Regions from separate parts of the Citrobacter amalonaticus genome, predicted to be linked through region 3. Evidence: predicted binding sites of a transcription regulator. Region 3 holds the regulator's gene; each other region holds the start of a gene.
What was found. Region 3 encodes LexA, which represses DNA repair genes until DNA is damaged. Its sites were predicted from a motif close to TNCTGTATGTACATACAGNA; they were not measured.
Positions count from the first base shown of each region.

Region 1: uvrB (excinuclease ABC subunit UvrB) is a predicted target of LexA. The motif match lies at 2,403-2,422, and genes of this name have one in related genera.
Region 2: sbmC (DNA gyrase inhibitor SbmC) is a predicted target of LexA. The motif match lies at 2,139-2,158, and genes of this name have one in related genera.
Region 4: rmuC (DNA recombination protein RmuC) is a predicted target of LexA. The motif match lies at 3,139-3,158, and genes of this name have one in related genera.

Region 1 is NZ_CP014015.2:3,538,418-3,542,755, reverse strand. It holds gene yvcK (uridine diphosphate-N-acetylglucosamine-binding protein YvcK) at 1-192, shown strand, start outside; gene uvrB (excinuclease ABC subunit UvrB) at 308-2,329, opposite strand; gene bioD (dethiobiotin synthase) at 2,894-3,580, opposite strand; gene bioC (malonyl-ACP O-methyltransferase BioC) at 3,573-4,328, opposite strand; gene bioF (8-amino-7-oxononanoate synthase) at 4,312-4,338, opposite strand, start outside.
Region 2 is NZ_CP014015.2:47,515-51,852, forward strand. It holds gene AL479_RS00280 (DUF496 family protein) at 1-303, opposite strand, end outside; gene AL479_RS00285 (FUSC family protein) at 464-1,522, opposite strand; gene sbmC (DNA gyrase inhibitor SbmC) at 1,649-2,122, opposite strand; gene dacD (serine-type D-Ala-D-Ala carboxypeptidase DacD) at 2,244-3,416, opposite strand; gene sbcB (exodeoxyribonuclease I) at 3,656-4,338, shown strand, end outside.
Region 3 is NZ_CP014015.2:1,460,795-1,465,132, reverse strand. It holds gene plsB (glycerol-3-phosphate 1-O-acyltransferase PlsB) at 1-1,421, opposite strand, end outside; gene AL479_RS07040 (diacylglycerol kinase) at 1,592-1,960, shown strand; gene lexA (transcriptional repressor LexA) at 2,083-2,691, shown strand; gene dinF (MATE family efflux transporter DinF) at 2,777-4,102, shown strand; gene AL479_RS07025 (CsbD family protein) at 4,233-4,338, shown strand, end outside.
Region 4 is NZ_CP014015.2:1,737,338-1,741,675, forward strand. It holds gene ubiB (ubiquinone biosynthesis regulatory protein kinase UbiB) at 1-202, opposite strand, end outside; gene ubiJ (ubiquinone biosynthesis protein UbiJ) at 199-804, opposite strand; gene ubiE (bifunctional demethylmenaquinone methyltransferase/2-methoxy-6-polyprenyl-1,4-benzoquinol methylase UbiE) at 818-1,573, opposite strand; gene rmuC (DNA recombination protein RmuC) at 1,668-3,095, opposite strand; gene udp (uridine phosphorylase) at 3,248-4,009, opposite strand; gene AL479_RS08350 (dienelactone hydrolase family protein) at 4,270-4,338, shown strand, end outside.

The DNA.
Region 1 (4,338 bases), 2.1 Mb from region 3:
CTAACCATTATGGAGCAGTATGTCGGTAAAAGAGTCGTTGATGCGGTTATCGTGGGACCGAAAGTGAATGTCTCTGCGGTCAGCGACCGGGTGGTGATTCAGGAAGTTCTGGAGGCCAGCGATATTCCTTATCGCCATGACCGCCAGTTATTACACAGCGCGCTGGAGAAAGCCGTACAGGCGCTGCGGTAACCGCCTGATTGCCTGATTACCTGATGGCGCTACGCTCATCAGGCCTACTTATCACATCTGCGGACAGCCAGCGAACAGGCCGGATACGGTATTTACACCGTCATCCGGCAATCTCTCACGACGCGGCGATAAACAGTTCACGCAGCTGATGCAGTTGATCGCGGATCTGCGCGGCCTCTTCGAATTCCAGATTCTGCGCATGCTGCATCATCTGCCCTTCGAGCTCGTGGATCTTCTGTTGCAGCGCTTTTGGCGTCATGTCCAGTTCCACCACATCCGATTTCGCCGCGGAACGCGATTTGCCTCTGCCCTTCGCCTTGGTTTTCGCAATGTTCTGCCCCAGCGCCAGAATATCGACCACTTTTTTATTCAGGCCCTGCGGAGTAATGCCGTGCTCTTCGTTGTACTGTTGCTGTTTCTCACGACGACGCTCGGTTTCGCTAATCGCCTTCGCCATTGAGGCCGTAATTTTGTCACCGTAAAGAATCGCCTTCCCGTTAATGTTACGCGCCGCACGACCGATGGTCTGTATCAGCGAACGTTCGGAACGCAGGAACCCTTCCTTGTCGGCGTCGAGAATCGCCACCAGCGACACCTCAGGCATGTCGAGACCTTCGCGCAACAGGTTGATCCCCACCAGCACATCAAACTCGCCCAGACGCAGGTCACGAATGATTTCCATACGTTCTACGGTATCGATGTCCGAGTGCAGGTAACGCACCCGCTCGCCGTGCTCTTCCAGATACTCGGTGAGATCTTCCGCCATGCGCTTAGTCAGCGTGGTTACCAGCACGCGCTCGTTAATCTCCGCGCGCTTGCGGATCTCAGAAAGCAGATCGTCCACCTGCGTTGCCACCGGACGTACTTCAATCACCGGATCCAGCAACCCTGTCGGACGCACCACCTGATCAACCACTTCGCCGCCCGATTTCTCCAGCTCGTAATTGCCCGGCGTCGCAGACACATAAATAGTCTGAGGTGCCAGCGCTTCAAACTCTTCGAACTTTAACGGGCGGTTATCCAGCGCCGATGGCAGACGGAAACCGTACTCCACCAGCGTCTCTTTACGCGCCCGATCGCCGCGATACATCCCGCCAATCTGCGGGATGGTGACGTGGGATTCATCCACCACCAGCAAACCGTCGGCGGGCAGATAGTCAAACAGCGTCGGCGGCGGCTCACCCGGCCCGCGTCCTGACAGAAAGCGCGAGTAGTTTTCGATCCCTGAGCAGTAACCCAGCTCGTTCATCATCTCCAGATCAAACTGGGTACGCTGACTCAGACGCTGTTCTTCCAGCAGTTTGTCGTTGGCCAGCAGGACTTTGCGACGTTCAGCCAGTTCGACTTTGATCTCTTCCATCGCCTGCACAATGCGCTCACGCGGGGTCACGTAGTGCGTTTTCGGGTAGATGGTGTAGCGCGAAATGGTGGACTCCACCTGCCCGGTCAGCGGGTCAAACAGCGACAGACGCTCCACCTCTTCGTCAAACAGCTCCACACGCAGCGCAATGTCGTCGGATTCCGCCGGGAAGATGTCGATCACCTCACCGCGCACGCGGAAAGTCCCGCGCTGGAACGCCTGATCGTTACGGGTATATTGCAGTTCAGCCAGTCGCCGCAGAATGGCGCGCTGATCGATGATCATGCCCACCGTCATGTGCAGCATCATCTTCAGATATAAATCGGGATCGCCCAGACCATAGATGGCGGAAACAGAGGCCACGACGATCACGTCACGGCGCTCCAGCAATGCTTTGGTGGCCGACAGGCGCATCTGCTCAATGTGTTCGTTCACCGAGGCATCTTTTTCGATGAAGGTGTCTGAGCTGGGAACATACGCTTCCGGCTGATAGTAGTCGTAGTAGGAGACGAAATACTCAACGGCGTTATCCGGGAAAAACTCTTTCATTTCACCATACAGCTGCGCCGCCAGCGTTTTGTTGGGCGCCAGCACCATCGTCGGACGCTGCAAATCTGCGATCACATTAGCAATGGTGAACGTTTTCCCCGAGCCCGTTACGCCAAGCAGCGTCTGATGCGCCAGGCCGTCCTCCAGTCCCTCTTCCAGACGGCGTATCGCCTCGGGCTGATCGCCGGAAGGTTTAAATGCGGAATTCAGTTTGAACGGTTTACTCATGAGCAGCTACCTGAAGGAATGAGCGGGCAGGTGTGTAATTTTACTCGCAGAGGATAATATTGCCAGTAAAATATACTGGATGAAAAAACAGTAACGCCTCATGAAATTTGTGTTACGCATGATAAAAGCGGATCGGAGATGGCTATAATTTCACCGCTGGCAAGATATTACACTACGAAGCGGGTTTATCCCCAGACCATTGACTTCGTTAACATTGTCAAGATGTGTGATGAAAGTTTTATTGCATTCAATGACCACAATATGACAGCCATTGATTTTATCTAACGCGCTGTAAATTATAGGATATTTCACAAAGACGCCTTTCGCACCAATTCGGCTGGAAGCCGCGTATTCTCTCGCTTGCCTTGTGTTTTCTAACTCTAATACACAAGGTTATCCACAGGAATGGTGGATAACTGCCTGCAGGCCATATGGTCTGCCGCCTGGCAAATTCCCGGTCCGACCCACCAGGGAGCACATAAAAAAAAATTATCGCTAAATTTTGATTTTTATCAGCTAAAGAAGTGCCCCTGGCAGGCGAGATCTTGCTCGCAATTTCGCCTTTTACTCACCCGTGAGTAAAGCGAGATCCAGATATTGTCCTGTGGCCGTATTTTCGGCTCCTGCCGCCAGCCACGGGATTTCGCCTAACAATGGCGCAGGGATGGCCCGCGTAAGCGTCGCCAGATACTCATGATGACGTTTTCCCGGCGGCGTGACGTCATTCGCCACCCACCCGACAAGCGGAAGTCCTGCCTGCTGTACCGCCTGCGCTGTCAGCATGGCATGGTTTATACACCCCAGCTTCACGCCGACGACCAGGATCACCGGTAAGCGCTCGCGCTGCACCCAGTCGGCGAAGGTAAAATCGTCCGCAAGCGGGGTAAACCAGCCGCCAGCGCCTTCCACCAGCAGCCACTCCGCCTGCGCGTCCAGCGCGCGCAGTCCGTCTGACATCACGTCAGCACGAATCGGCTTTCCTTCATCGGCGCTGATGATATGCGGTGAGGTGGGTTCCGCGAAGGTGTAGGGATTCACCGCCGCGTAGTCCAGCGTCAGACTGCTGTTGCGCTGAAGCGCCAGGGCGTCACTGTTGCGAAGTCCTTCTGGCGTCATGTCACTGCCTGATGCGACAGGTTTATAGCCAGCCGTCCGATAACCCAGACTGCGCGCCGCCTGTAGCAACGCGCAGCTGGCGACGGTTTTACCGACTTCCGTATCGGTACCGGTGACAAAATAACGTTTAGTCACGTGCAATCACTCCTGCAAAAAGATGGTAGGTCAGCGGATATTTCCCCTGCCGCTGCGGCCACGCCAGTTGAAGCTGCTGCAACTGCGAGCGGGTTAAGACGCGCGACTCGCGCCCCTCGTGCAAATGGGTCGCGCCGATGCCTTTCAGCGAGCGCATGGCGCTCAGGGCGTCATCAAACTCCAGCGTCAGAGAGATGGATTGATGATGTCCCTGCCAGTCGCGCATCGCCTCACACAGCGCCTCACAGGATAAAAAGCGGTTGCCATGCGCCCGCTCATCCACCGCGCGCCAGGCCTGATGAAGCTCCGGCAGCGAGTCCTGAGCCAGCGTGGTGAAGGCCACGCAGCCACCAGGGCGCACGACCCGATACAGTTCGCTCAGCGCCTGATGCAGACTGTCACACCATTGTACGGCCAGATTGCTCCAGGCCAGGTCAAACGTTGCGCTGGCTAACGGCAACGACTCAATGTCGCCGGCGAGATAGTGATGCGCCACGTCCTGACGACGCGCTTCGTCCAGCATGCGGGCAGAGAGATCCAGCGCGGTGACCTGACTCCCCAGCTCGCGCCAGTAGCGACTCAAACGCCCCGGCCCGCAGCCGGCATCCAGTACCTGTAAAAATGGGCGCTCCGGCAGTTGCGCCAGCAACGCGTCGGCGCTCAGGCGCTGCAATGTGGCGTGCTGCTCATAGTGCGCTGCCGCACGGCCAAACGCCGCCGCGACCGCCTGTTTATTCACCTGCCCCATGCAGCACCTC
Region 2 (4,338 bases), 1.4 Mb from region 3:
GCCCATCGCTTTCAGCTTTTTGGAGATGTCGCGACGTTCTTTGGAGATTTCAGCATTTTTGATGATGTAGTCATCAACGCGATCTTCATAGTCGCTTTTCATGCTGGCGATGATGCCCTGAATAGCTTCAACACTCATCCCCGGCTTGATGTAATCGCTCAGGTTGTCCAGCAGCAGAACACGTTTCTGGTTGTCACGGATCTTTTTCTCAACGTCCTGGATTTCACGCTGCAGTTTGTTTTTACGACGGAACAGACGGACAAATTCCAGCACGTCCTGGAAAGATGGCTTGGTAGTTTCCATTTTTACACCCCTGATAATGTGAGAGTCGGATTCGTTTAAACGATAGGGCTAACATTACGTTTCGCAGCCACAAATGACAATGGCTTCATTCTGGTTTCCATCATACCCTTATTCCTTGCTGAATCGAAGCAGCCGCGGCACCATTCCCCTTACCTGCTTTTTATTTGCGCAGTGCGCGGCAGATAAGATGCGACAGCAGCTCCAGTTGACGGGCGGTTTCCAGGCTTAGCCAGACATAGCCATGAATCGGCGTTTCGGCCACATTTTGTTCATCATGCTGACGGATCAGCGTACGCAATTCGTTGACGGTCTCGTTCAGTTTTTCGCTGTTGGCGAGAATCGGCTGCGGATTACCTTCAAACAAGGCATGGGCAATCGTCAACAGCGCCTGCTGGGTCATTTGCTGCGTTTCGCGCAGCGTATGGGCATTGAGCATGACGAAATGGCTTTCACGGGTCGCCCACAGGGCATTGATCTGCAATTCGAGCATGCAGACCAGATTACGGTTGACGGTCTGAATGGCTTCAAAAATAGATTTCTGGATGCGCGTCTCTTTGCTCGCTGGCGTAATAAGTCCGCGCATTTTTACCACGTCACTCAGTAGCTGTTGCAGATGCTTGTCCAGACGGGGACGTTCTAACAGATTGGGCGACAGCGCGGCCTGATACACCCGATTATAGGCCGTCACGCAGTGCGCCAGTTGAATACGCCAGTGAATGAAGGCGCGCTGCGGCCAGATCCCGGTGAACAGCATGGCGAGGAGCGCCCCCAGAATGACATCACCGCCGCGCCAGAGCGCGGTCTCCATATCGCCAGCGGGCGCACCCACGACGACAGCGAGCGTGATGCCAATTAAGAGCGCCTGATATGGTTTTTTCCCTAACGCGAGCCATCCGCACAGGAACATGGCCGCCGCACACCAGAGCAGCATCAGTGGCAATGAGAACAGTTCAAGACGCAGCGCCACCAGCCCCAGCACCGAACCGAGGATCGTACCGCCAATCCGCTCCCAGGCACGGGGAACCACGTTTCCCCAGAACGAGATCGGCCCCATGATCACCACCAGCGTAATCAAGGGCCATGTGCCTTCCGGAATGTTAAACAAACGAACAAGCAAAAAGGTCAGGATGAAGGCCAGCGCGATGCGAATACCATGCACAATGCGGTAATGGCGATACAGGCGGATTTCAAATGGACTCAATGACTTGTCGGCACGCACTCATGCACTCCGTCAGGCAAGAATAAAAAACAGATTGTACCTGTTTTTACGCGCAGAAGATCACCGCGGCGGACAGGACATCTCGCTAAGCGTAGTCGCTCAGCGCCGGTCCGCCTGGTTTTAGGCTTACTTCGTGACAGGTTGCACCGCGATATACATCTCGATATCCCAGTAACCGTCTTCGCAACCGTTATTCAGATAGACTTCAAAGCAGGGTTTACACGCCATTTCATACGCCTTGTCCTGCATCAGACTATTGAAGAACTGATACCACGGCGTCGCAAAATCGTTATTGTCGACACGCGCAACCGCCGTCGCATATTGACCACCTTCGATTTCGCTGAGCGTTACGCCCTCGCTGTTTTCCGGTATGACAAAATCAGCGGGCACGGAAACGACCGTACTACAGCGCAGTTTTTCGGCGGGTACTTCATCCGGATTGTCGAAATAAACGGCGATCCACTCCTGCGCCACAACCTGCTTGCCATCCACCCACATCATCAACTGGTCAAAGCCTTGTTTCACCGTTTGCTCCCACGGTCCCACCAGGTGGAAACCTGCAACGGTGCGCTTATCAGCGTTTCTGATCTCGTAGTTCATGTTGCCTCCATCGTTACACTGTATTTATATACAGCATAACGAAGACTAAACCGCCGTCACAAGCACTTTGTGGTTATTATGTGAGCGTAGCCGAACTCCTGCCAGTCTCTGTCAGTACGATTCAGACTTTGTGATGGAAATAATCGCTCAGACGGGAGAAGACGCCCCCCTTACCGACGGCTTCCAGCGTGACCAGAGGCCAGTGGGCGACCAGTTTGTCGCGGTCGTAGAGTTCAATTTCCCCGACCCGTTGATGTGCGGCAAGCGGTGCTTCCAGTTCCTTCTTATCCAGGATGTATTTCGCTTTGATGTTCGGGATTTCCGCCTTCGGCAGCGCCATCCAGAAATCGTGTTCGGTGCCTAGCGCGATATTCTCTTTATCGCCGTACCAGATGCGCTCCGTTCCGACCTGCTTACCGCTGCGCAGGATCTGCACCGTGTCGAAATGTTGTTGTCCCCAGAGCAGTAGTTTACGTGCCTGCTCCTCACGCCCTTTTGGGCTATTTGCCCCCATCACCACGGCGATCAGTCGGCGCTGACCGTCCACCGCAGAAGCAATCAGGTTGAAGCCAGCCCCCGAGGTGTGTCCGGTTTTCAGGCCATCCACGTTCATGGTTTTATCCCACAGCAGCCCGTTACGGTTCTGTTGAGTAATGCCGTTCCAGGTGAGGCTTTTCTCACTGTACATATGATAGAACTCAGGCTCACCATGAATGATTGCCCGGGACAACACCGCCAGATCGTAAGCTGAACTGTGCTGACCTGGGGCATCCAGTCCGTGAACCGTCTCGAAATGGGTATCCCGCAAATTGAGCTTCTTGACGTAATTATTCATCATCGCGACAAACTGCGGCTGTCCTCCGGCGATATAGTCAGCCAGCGCCACGCAGGCGTCGTTACCGGAATCAACAATCAGCCCACGGCTTAAATCGTGCACGGATACCCGGTCACCTTCTTTGAGGAACATCAGCGAGGAGCCGACGAAGACCGGATTGTCCTTCGCCCACGCGTCGCGTCCCACCGTGACGATGTCGTCCGGCGTAATACGCTGACTGTCAATGGCGCGGTCAACCACGTAACCGGTCATCAGCTTGGTCAGACTGGCAGGATTGCGCTGTTGATGCTCATTACCCGCAGTGAGAATTTGCCCCGTGGTGTAATCCATAAGCACCCATGAACCGGCTTCAATGCCCGGAGGCGGTGGCGCAAAGTCAGCCGTACCGGCAGCAAGTGCAGAAGAGAGATGCATCGCGAGTAAAGAAGCGGTAATAAACAGACGGGGTTTCAACAGCATGTCCTCAGACGTTCGAAAAGAGCCGTCCTTTTTACGGAAATTTGGCAAAACAAACAGGGATTAATTGCAAGGAAATGTGACTTATGGCATGGATTTCTCTCTTTAGAAGATCAGCGCGCGTTCCTGATGGCGAGTTTCTTTAGTCCTTCGCGGCGAGTCAGGCTGATTACCGCGCCGAACTTTGGTACTCTGTGCAGTCCAGGCAGCGCGCAACCAGAAGTCACGGAACCCACTTATTTATGAATGACGGCAAGCAACAACCCACCTTTCTCTTCCACGATTACGAAACCTTTGGCATTCATCCGGCGCTCGACAGGCCTGCGCAATTTGCCGCGCTGCGTACCGATAGCGAATTCAACGTCATCGGTGAGCCTGAGGTTTTTTACTGCAAACCAGCGGATGACTATTTGCCCCAGCCGGGCGCCGTGATGGTCACCGGGATCACCCCTCAGGAAGCGCGAGAAAAAGGGGATAATGAGGCTGCGTTTGCCGCGCGGATCCACGCACTGTTTACGGTGCCGAAAACCTGCATCATTGGCTATAACAACGTGCGCTTCGACGACGAGGTCACGCGCAACGTGCTTTACCGCAACTTCTACGATCCTTACGCCTGGAGCTGGCAGCATGATAATTCGCGCTGGGATCTGCTGGACGTGATGCGCGCTTGCTACGCCCTGCGCCCGGAAGGCATCAACTGGCCGGAAAATGACGATGGCCTCCCCAGTTTTCGCCTGGAGCATCTGACGAAAGCGAACGGCATCGAGCACAGCAACGCACACGATGCGATGGCGGATGTCTATGCCACCATTGCGATGGCGCAACTGGTGAAGTCACGTCAGCCGCGTCTGTTTGAGTATCTCTACACGCACCGTAACAAACACAAGCTGGCCGCGCTGATTGACGTGCCGCAAATGAAACCGCT
Region 3 (4,338 bases):
GGCATTGGCTCGCCAAAGTTTACGTAGCCCTGACCGAGATTACGCAGCTTGCTCAGACCACGCAGCATCTGCGGCAGACTCTCTTTCTCTTTGGTCGCGCCGCGCAGCTCTTTAGCATAGGTACCCACTTCCATCACGTGCTCGTAACCGATGTAAATCGGTACCAGGGTGATCGGGCGGGTGCCGCCGCGCAGCATCGCCTGAATAGTCATCGACAGCGTGCCGGTTTTCGGGTCCAGTAAACGGCCGGTACGGGAACGACCGCCTTCGACAAAGTATTCAACCGAGTAGCCGCGGCTGAACAGCTCGCCCAGATACTCACGGAAAACGGTGGAATAGAGCTTATTGCCCTTAAAGGTACGACGAATAAAGAACGCGCCCAGGCGGCGGAAGATCGGGCCTGCCGGCCAGAAGTTCAGGTTGATACCCGCAGCGATGTGCGGCGGCACCAGCCCTTGGTGATAGAGCACGTAGGAGAGCAACAGATAGTCCATGTGGCTGCGGTGGCAGGGAACATAAACAATTTCGTGCCCGTCGTGCGCAAGTTGGCGAACGCGTTCTGCGTTGTGAACGTTAATCCCCTGATACAGCCGGTTCCAGGTGAAGCCCAGAATACGGTCGGTCAGGCGAATCATCTCGTAAGAGAAGTTGGCGGCGATCTCTTCCATCAGCGCAATGGCGTTTTGCTGCGCCTTTTCATGGGAGATTTTCTTGCTGCGCGCTTCGTCTTCTACCGCGCGGGCAATCGCTTTGGAGGCCAGCAGCTTGTTGAAGAGATCCTGACGCGCAGGTAAACGCGGCCCCACAGCGGCCAGGCGCTGACGGGCGAAGTGCATACGCGCCACGCGAGCCAGTTTCTGCGCAATGGTTTTATCCGTGCCGTGCTCATCGGCCATTCGGCGCAGAGAGACGGAAGGCGAGAAGCGAACAAAGCTGTCGCGGCCCAGCCAGGAGACGGCAAAGAATTTCTGAATGCCGTTAAGCATGCGCAGCGGCGGGTTAACCTCGCCCTTTTCACGACCCGGAGAGCGTCCAAACATCACCGACACCGGCACCATTTGCACATCCAGATCCGGATTGCTGCGATGCAGGTCGAGGTAGTTATGGAACAGCTTGATGGACTCCTCTTTCGGCGTGTAATAGGTGAAGACACGCGGTCCGCCGTGAATGAACACATAGCGCGGCAACTGTGTGCCATCGATCTCCAGCGGTTCTAACGGGTCGGGGAGATCGTGCGCCAGACATTGTGCGCGCAGCGTCAGCAAGTCCGCTTTGGAGTTGTACGGTAAAACGTACATAATTGGACGAGAGGTATCGAGTCCCAATTCCGGGGCAGGATCCGCCGGAATAGACTTGCTTTTTACCAGTACGCTTAATGGTAAATTCAGGATTTTGTAGTAAATTCGTGGCCAGCCGGACATAAACGATGTAAAGCCTCTGGTTAATAATGCAATTGCGTTGCAAGGATATCAGAAAGTCATGTGAATTTCTGGTCTATCCCGTCATACTTCGCGCCGCGTTGCCCTGACTCGAATTACATGAGTTAACAAGACAATGTCATTGACGCCAATAATGCAAAAAGGTTCTTTTAATGGCTAATAATACCACTGGATTCACCCGAATTATCAAAGCTGCAGGCTATTCCTGGAAAGGTTTTCGCGCCGCGTGGATTAACGAGGCCGCGTTCCGTCAGGAAAGCGTGGCGGCGTTGCTGGCCGTGGCTATCGCCTGCTGGCTGGACGTGGATGCCATTACGCGCGTTCTGCTGATCGGCTCCGTTATGCTGGTCATGATTGTTGAAATCCTGAACAGCGCCATCGAGGCGGTAGTGGACCGTATCGGCTCTGATTATCACGAACTTTCCGGACGCGCAAAAGATATGGGGTCGGCGGCGGTGCTGCTTTCTATCATTGTGGCGTTGATCACCTGGGGACTCCTGTTGTGGCCACATTTTCGCTAACGTTTTTCGACCCTGATTCCATAACAGGCTAAATCTGCTGTCGAATGTGCAGTTTGTGGTTCCAAAATCACCTTTAGCTGTATATACTCACAGCATAACTGTATATACACCCAGGGGGCGGAATGAAAGCGTTAACGGCCAGGCAACAAGAGGTGTTTGATCTCATTCGGGATCACATCAGCCAGACAGGTATGCCACCGACGCGTGCGGAGATCGCACAGCGTTTGGGGTTCCGTTCCCCAAACGCGGCTGAAGAACACCTGAAAGCGCTGGCACGTAAAGGGGCGATTGAAATCGTCTCCGGCGCTTCTCGCGGCATTCGACTGCTGCAAGAAGAAGAGGAAGGGTTACCGCTCATCGGTCGCGTTGCGGCGGGCGAACCGCTGCTGGCGCAGCAGCACATCGAAGGCCATTATCAGGTGGATCCGTCTTTGTTTAAGCCGAACGCCGATTTCCTGTTGCGCGTCAGCGGAATGTCGATGAAAGACATCGGCATTATGGATGGCGATCTGCTGGCGGTACATAAAACCCAGGACGTGCGTAACGGCCAGGTGGTTGTAGCGCGTATCGACGATGAAGTGACGGTCAAGCGCCTGAAAAAACAGGGCAATAAAGTTGAGTTACTGCCCGAAAACAGCGAATTTAAACCTATCCTGGTTGACCTTCGCGAACAGAATTTCACCATCGAAGGATTGGCCGTTGGCGTCATCCGTAACGGTGAATGGCTGTAGTATTCCTGTAGGCCGGATAAGGTGTTTACGCCGCTATCCGGCGCTCTCACCACTCTCGTTATGACCTCTTCTCAGGCTCGTCCCCATGCCGTTTTTTGCTTCTGCTGACAAAGCGCTCTGGCGTCTCGCCTTACCGATGATTTTCTCCAATATCACCGTTCCGCTGCTGGGACTGGTGGATACGGCGGTCATTGGTCACCTGGACAGTCCCGTGTATCTCGGCGGCGTGGCGGTGGGCGCAACTGCAACCAGCTTTCTGTTCATGCTACTGCTCTTCTTACGTATGAGTACCACCGGGCTGACGGCGCAGGCGTTCGGCGCGAAGAATCCTCAGGCGCTGGCGCGGGCTCTGGTGCAACCGCTGATCCTGGCGTTAGGCGCAGGGGCATTGATTGCGATTTTTCGCACGCCGATTATCGACCTGGCGCTACACATTGTCGGCGGCAGCGAAGCGGTGCTGGAACAGGCAAGGCGATTCCTGGCCATTCGCTGGCTGAGCGCGCCGGCGTCGCTGGCGAATCTGGTTCTGCTCGGCTGGTTACTGGGCGTGCAATACGCGCGTGCGCCGGTGATCCTGCTGATTGTCGGCAATATCCTGAACATTGTGCTCGACCTCTGGCTGGTCATGGGGCTGCATATGAACGTGCAGGGGGCCGCGCTGGCGACGGTGATTGCGGAATATGCGACGTTGCTGATCGGTTTGTTGATGGTGCGTAAGGTCTTGCACCTGCGTGGTGTCTCTCTCGCCATGCTCAGGCTGGCCTGGCGTGGAAACTTTCGTCGCCTTCTGGCGCTCAATCGCGACATCATGCTGCGTTCGCTGCTGCTGCAACTCTGTTTTGGCGCCATCACCGTGCTGGGGGCCAGACTGGGTAGCGATATCATCGCCGTGAACGCCGTGTTGATGACGTTGCTGACGTTTACGGCCTATGCGCTGGATGGTTTTGCCTACGCCGTGGAGGCGCATTCCGGTCAGGCCTATGGCGCCCGCGACGGCAGTCAGTTGCTGGAGGTCTGGCGCGCGGCGTGCCGTCAGTCAGGTATTGTCGCACTGCTGTTCTCACTGGTTTATCTGCTCGCGGGCGAACAGATTGTCGCGCTGCTGACATCACTCCCGCAAATCCAGCAACTGGCCGATCGCTATCTGCTCTGGCAAGTGATTTTGCCGTTGGTCGGCGTCTGGTGCTATCTGTTGGATGGTATGTTTATCGGCGCAACGCGGGCGGCTGAAATGCGTAACAGTATGGCGGTCGCGGCTGCCGGGTTTGCGCTGGCGCTGTTGGCGCTCCCCGTGTTGGGTAACCACGGTTTGTGGTTGGCGCTGGCGGTTTTCCTGGCGCTGCGCGGACTGTCATTAGCCTGGATCTGGCGGCGGCACTGGCGGAACGGAACCTGGTTTGCGGCTTCGTGATGGTTAAAGATTCTGAATAGTGAATTTAACCCAGAATCTATGACTACACTTAATCTCACGTCCAGCAGAAAACGAACGCAGTTGGGCGGTTTACTCTCACTATTCACAGCCTGATAAAGAGGACCTTATGATGAATAAAGACGAAGCCGGCGGTAACTGGAAACAATTTAAAGGTAAAGTGAAAGAGCAGTGGGGCAAACTGACCGATGACGATATGACAGTCATTGAAGGTAAGC
Region 4 (4,338 bases), 280 kb from region 3:
ACACCGGCCCTAACTCCTGCAGAGCCAGTCTCAGTCGCTCTCCCAGTAATTTGTCTTTATGCCGGTTTGGCATCCAGAACAGGCAGTAACGCCATAACCGTAGCGGCAGCGTGATCCGCATTTTAGGGATGAGCTCATCAAGTCCGTAACTTAAGAAAGTGCGAATGATGAAATATAGGCGCCGTACTTCACCTGGCGTCATTTAGCCTCCAGTTTTTCCAGCCGCCGGGTCAGCGCATCGACAGCGCGTTCCACAGCTGCCGTTTCTTCCGCGAACCAGGCAACCTCAAGCGGTCCGGGCGCCATTCGCCACTCTTCCGTAATGGCTTCGGCAACATAACGTTGCTGACGTTGGATCCCGTGACGGAGAAATTTTGCCCCGCCGCGCAGAGCTTTGCTGATCCCTTCCGCTGCGATGTCGCCAGTATAGGGCGCCAGCAGTTCAGCAGGATCGAATTCCGCCAGATCGGCAAGGGCAACGAAATTCTGCACAACCTGAATATCACCCTGCACTTCCAGTTCGCCACTGCGAATCAGCGCTGTCAGTTGCTGGCGATCGCGTAATTTTGGCAACACGCTGGCATGGGTGATCACCGTACAATCGGCCTCGCCAGCCCACTCGCCCAGCACGTCAACCTGGCGTTCGCTGAACAGCAGAATTAATGATGTCGAAAAGCCTTTTAGCTCTACACGCAGCACTTTTCCCAGCAGACGCGCTCGCGCCGTTTTCAACGCCGGCGAACGATACAGGAATGAATTAAGCAAACTTTCCATTCCTGCAGTCACTAAGGGTTTAAAAGGCATTCCCGTTCTCCTGTCAGAACTTATAGCCGCGATGTAGCGCAACCACACCCGCTGTCAGGTTGTAATAGTCGACGCTTTCGAACCCGGCGTCCTGCATCATCGCTTTCAATGTGTCCTGATCGGGATGCATACGAATGGATTCCGCCAGATAGCGATAGCTGTCGGCATCATTGGCGACCATTGAACCGATACGCGGCAGGATATGGAAAGAGTAGGCGTCATACGCTTTGCTCAGCGGCTCGATAATCGGTTTAGAGAATTCCAGCACCAGCAGACGACCACCCGGTTTCAGGACACGGAACATGGAACGCAGAGCTTTGTCTTTGTCCGTGACGTTACGCAAACCGAAGGAAATCGTAATGCAGTCAAAGGTATTGTCCGGGAACGGCAGCGCTTCCGCATTGGCCTGAACGTATTCTACGTTGCCAATCACGCCGATATTGCGCAGCTTCTCACGGCCCATTTTGAGCATAGAGTCATTGATGTCCGCCAGAATTACCTTGCCGGTCTCCCCGACCAGACGGGAGAATTTGGCCGTCAGATCGCCGGTTCCGCCGGCTAAATCCAGCACTGTCTGACCACGGCGGACGCCGCTACAGTCGATGGTGAAGCGCTTCCACAAACGATGAATGCCAAAAGACATCAAATCATTCATAACATCATATTTTGATGCCACAGAATGAAAAACGTGGGCCACCATGTCCGCTTTATGCTCTTTAGCGACAGTCTGAAAACCAAAGTGCGTCGTTTCTTGTGAATTATCCACCATCTCAGTGCCTGCTCATCAAAAAATTGTTCGAGAAGTGTAACAGATTGGGGCTCATTGCCCTACCCTTCTGCCCGTCCTGGCTACCCCGAACGGACTAATTCGATTGCTGCTTTATCCCGTCATCGTCGGAATAAGATGCATCTTCCTGCTCTTCAGGTACCGATCGCAACCGATACTCTTCATCCTGCGTCGTGGCCTGTTCCGCCAGTTCAGGATTAATCTCGCGCTTAATTTCTACCCCTAAGCCGCGAAACGCTTCGGCCTGCGCCAGCACGTTGCCGCGCCCCGACGACAGCTTTTTCATCGCCTGACGATAGTTATCCTGCGCTTTGTCCAGACTCTGCCCGATGGAGGACATATCATCGACAAAGAGGCGCATCTTGTCGTAGAGCTTACTCGCACGGTCCGCAATCTGTTGCGCATTACGACTTTGATGCTCGTAACGCCACAGATTCGCAATGGTTCGCAACGCCACCAGTAACGTCGTGGGGCTGACCAGCATAATATTATTTTTAAGCGCCTCGGTAATCAGTTCGGGCTGTCGGTCGAGCGCTAACAGAAACGCGGGCTCCACCGGGATAAACATCAGCACGTAATCCAGCGTGCGTAGTCCCGGAAGCTGCTGGTAGTCCTTACGTCCCAACAGGCGAATATGGTTACGCACCGAAGCGATGTGCTCCTGAAGCGCGCTTTCGCGGGTGTAATCGTCTTCCGCATTAAAATAGCGTTCATAGGCCACCAGCGTCATTTTGGCGTCGATCACCACATCTTTTCCCTGCGGCAAACGCACAATTACGTCGGGCTGCATGCGGGAACGGACGTCATTCTCGAGGCTGACCTGCGTTTCGTACTCGTATCCTTCCCGTAACCCCGAGGCCTCCAGCACGCGGGTGAGCACCACTTCACCCCAGTTCCCCTGCGTTTTGTTATCGCCTTTTAGCGCACGCGTCAGGTTGACCGCTTCCTGGGCCATTTGTGCATTAAGCTGTTGGAGATTGCGAATTTCATGCGCCAGGGTGTGACGTTCGCGCGCTTCCTGACCAAAGCTGTCCTGAACCTGGCGACGGAAACCGTCCAGTTGTTCACGCAGCGGCGTCAGCAGACCATTCAGGCTCTGTCGGTTTTGCTCATCAACCCGGCGATTGCTTTGCTCAAAGATTCGGTTTGCCAGATTTTCAAACTGTTCGCTCAGACGCTGCTCGCTGTTGATCATCTGGCGGATTTTATCTTCCGCATGCTGCTGTGTGGCTTCCATTCGCGTGGTCACTTCACGCAAATCCGCTTCCAGCGAGGTGTTAATACTGCGCAGACTACGCAATTCGTTATTGAGCAATTCACACTCATCGCGCCAGTGTTCACTTTGGGCAAGCTGTTGTTTGGCTGCGCTTAATGCCGCCACCATCTCTTCACGTTCAGCGAATTGTTCGGCTTTCTGTTGCGCATGCTGATAGCTGGCCATCAGCCAGCCAAGCGCAATGCCCACCAGCGCAATAACCGCATAAATGATGATTGAGATATCCAAAATGCCTCCCGACGCCATACATCACCCGCACAAAATAGAATTGTGCTGTATAAACGTCCAGTTTTAAAGAACTTTCCTGCGAGGCACTACGCAAATAATCGCGTAAAAGCAAAAGGCCGAACGCATCGGCCTTTTTACGGAAGAGAAGAGAATTAGATGAGACGACGTGCCGCTTCCACCACGATTTTCACCGCATGGCTTTCGGTTTGTTTCATCGTCTCAGCATTCGGGATCTCTTGCTGGGTACGGTTGACGATCACGCCCGCAACCATCCCGGCGCGCAGGCCCTGGCTTGCGCACATGGTCAGCAGCGTGGCGGACTCCATTTCGTAGTTCATCACGCCCATTGACTGCCACTCTTCCATAGAACCTTTGAAACGACGTACTACACGACCAGAGAAGGTGTCGTAACGTTCCTGGCCTGGGTAGAAGGTGTCAGAAGAGGCGGTTACGCCCACATGAGTGGTGGCGCCGATGGATTTTGCCGCTTCAACCAGCGCGGTGGTGCATTCAAAATCAGCGACTGCCGGGTACTCCATCGGAGCAAAGTGCAGGCTCGCGCCATCCAGACGAACGGACGCCGTGGTGACCAGAACATCGCCGACATTGATGTGTGGCTGAATGGCGCCAGTGGTGCCAATACGCAGGAAGGTACGAATGCCCAACTGAGCTAACTCTTCCACCGCAATAGAGGTAGACGGGCCGCCGATACCGGTCGAGCAGACGATGACGGCTTTACCGTCCAGCTCTGCACGCCAGGTGGTGAATTCACGGTGAGATGCCAGCTTAACCGGCTTCTCCATCAGCGCGGCGATCTTTTCCACACGTTCCGGATCGCCAGGGACGATAGCCAGCGTAGCCCCTTGTAAATCGTTCTTGGTGAGGCCGAGATGAAAAACGTCAGACCTGGACATATAAAACTCCTCTGTGATTCGGTTTATGTCAGAAGAAGCAAAAAGACACTTTACCGAAGGACTTAAGATATTTTCGTGACAATCATCACCATGGAGAAATTCAGTTGCATAAATTTACTGATAAAAAGTGATTAATGTCACATTAATAGCCCGATTCTCTCTTTCTTTGCGCAAAAAGCGAGCCGTTTGAGGCAGTGTGAATGGTTAAAGGCTGTCTATAGTTAATAGTGCGCTATTTTTCTAAGGGTACGGAGAATACCATGACATCAACACCACAAACCGGTTTTGCACCTGCAGCATCCCCTATTGCCTCTACCTCAGTTCATACG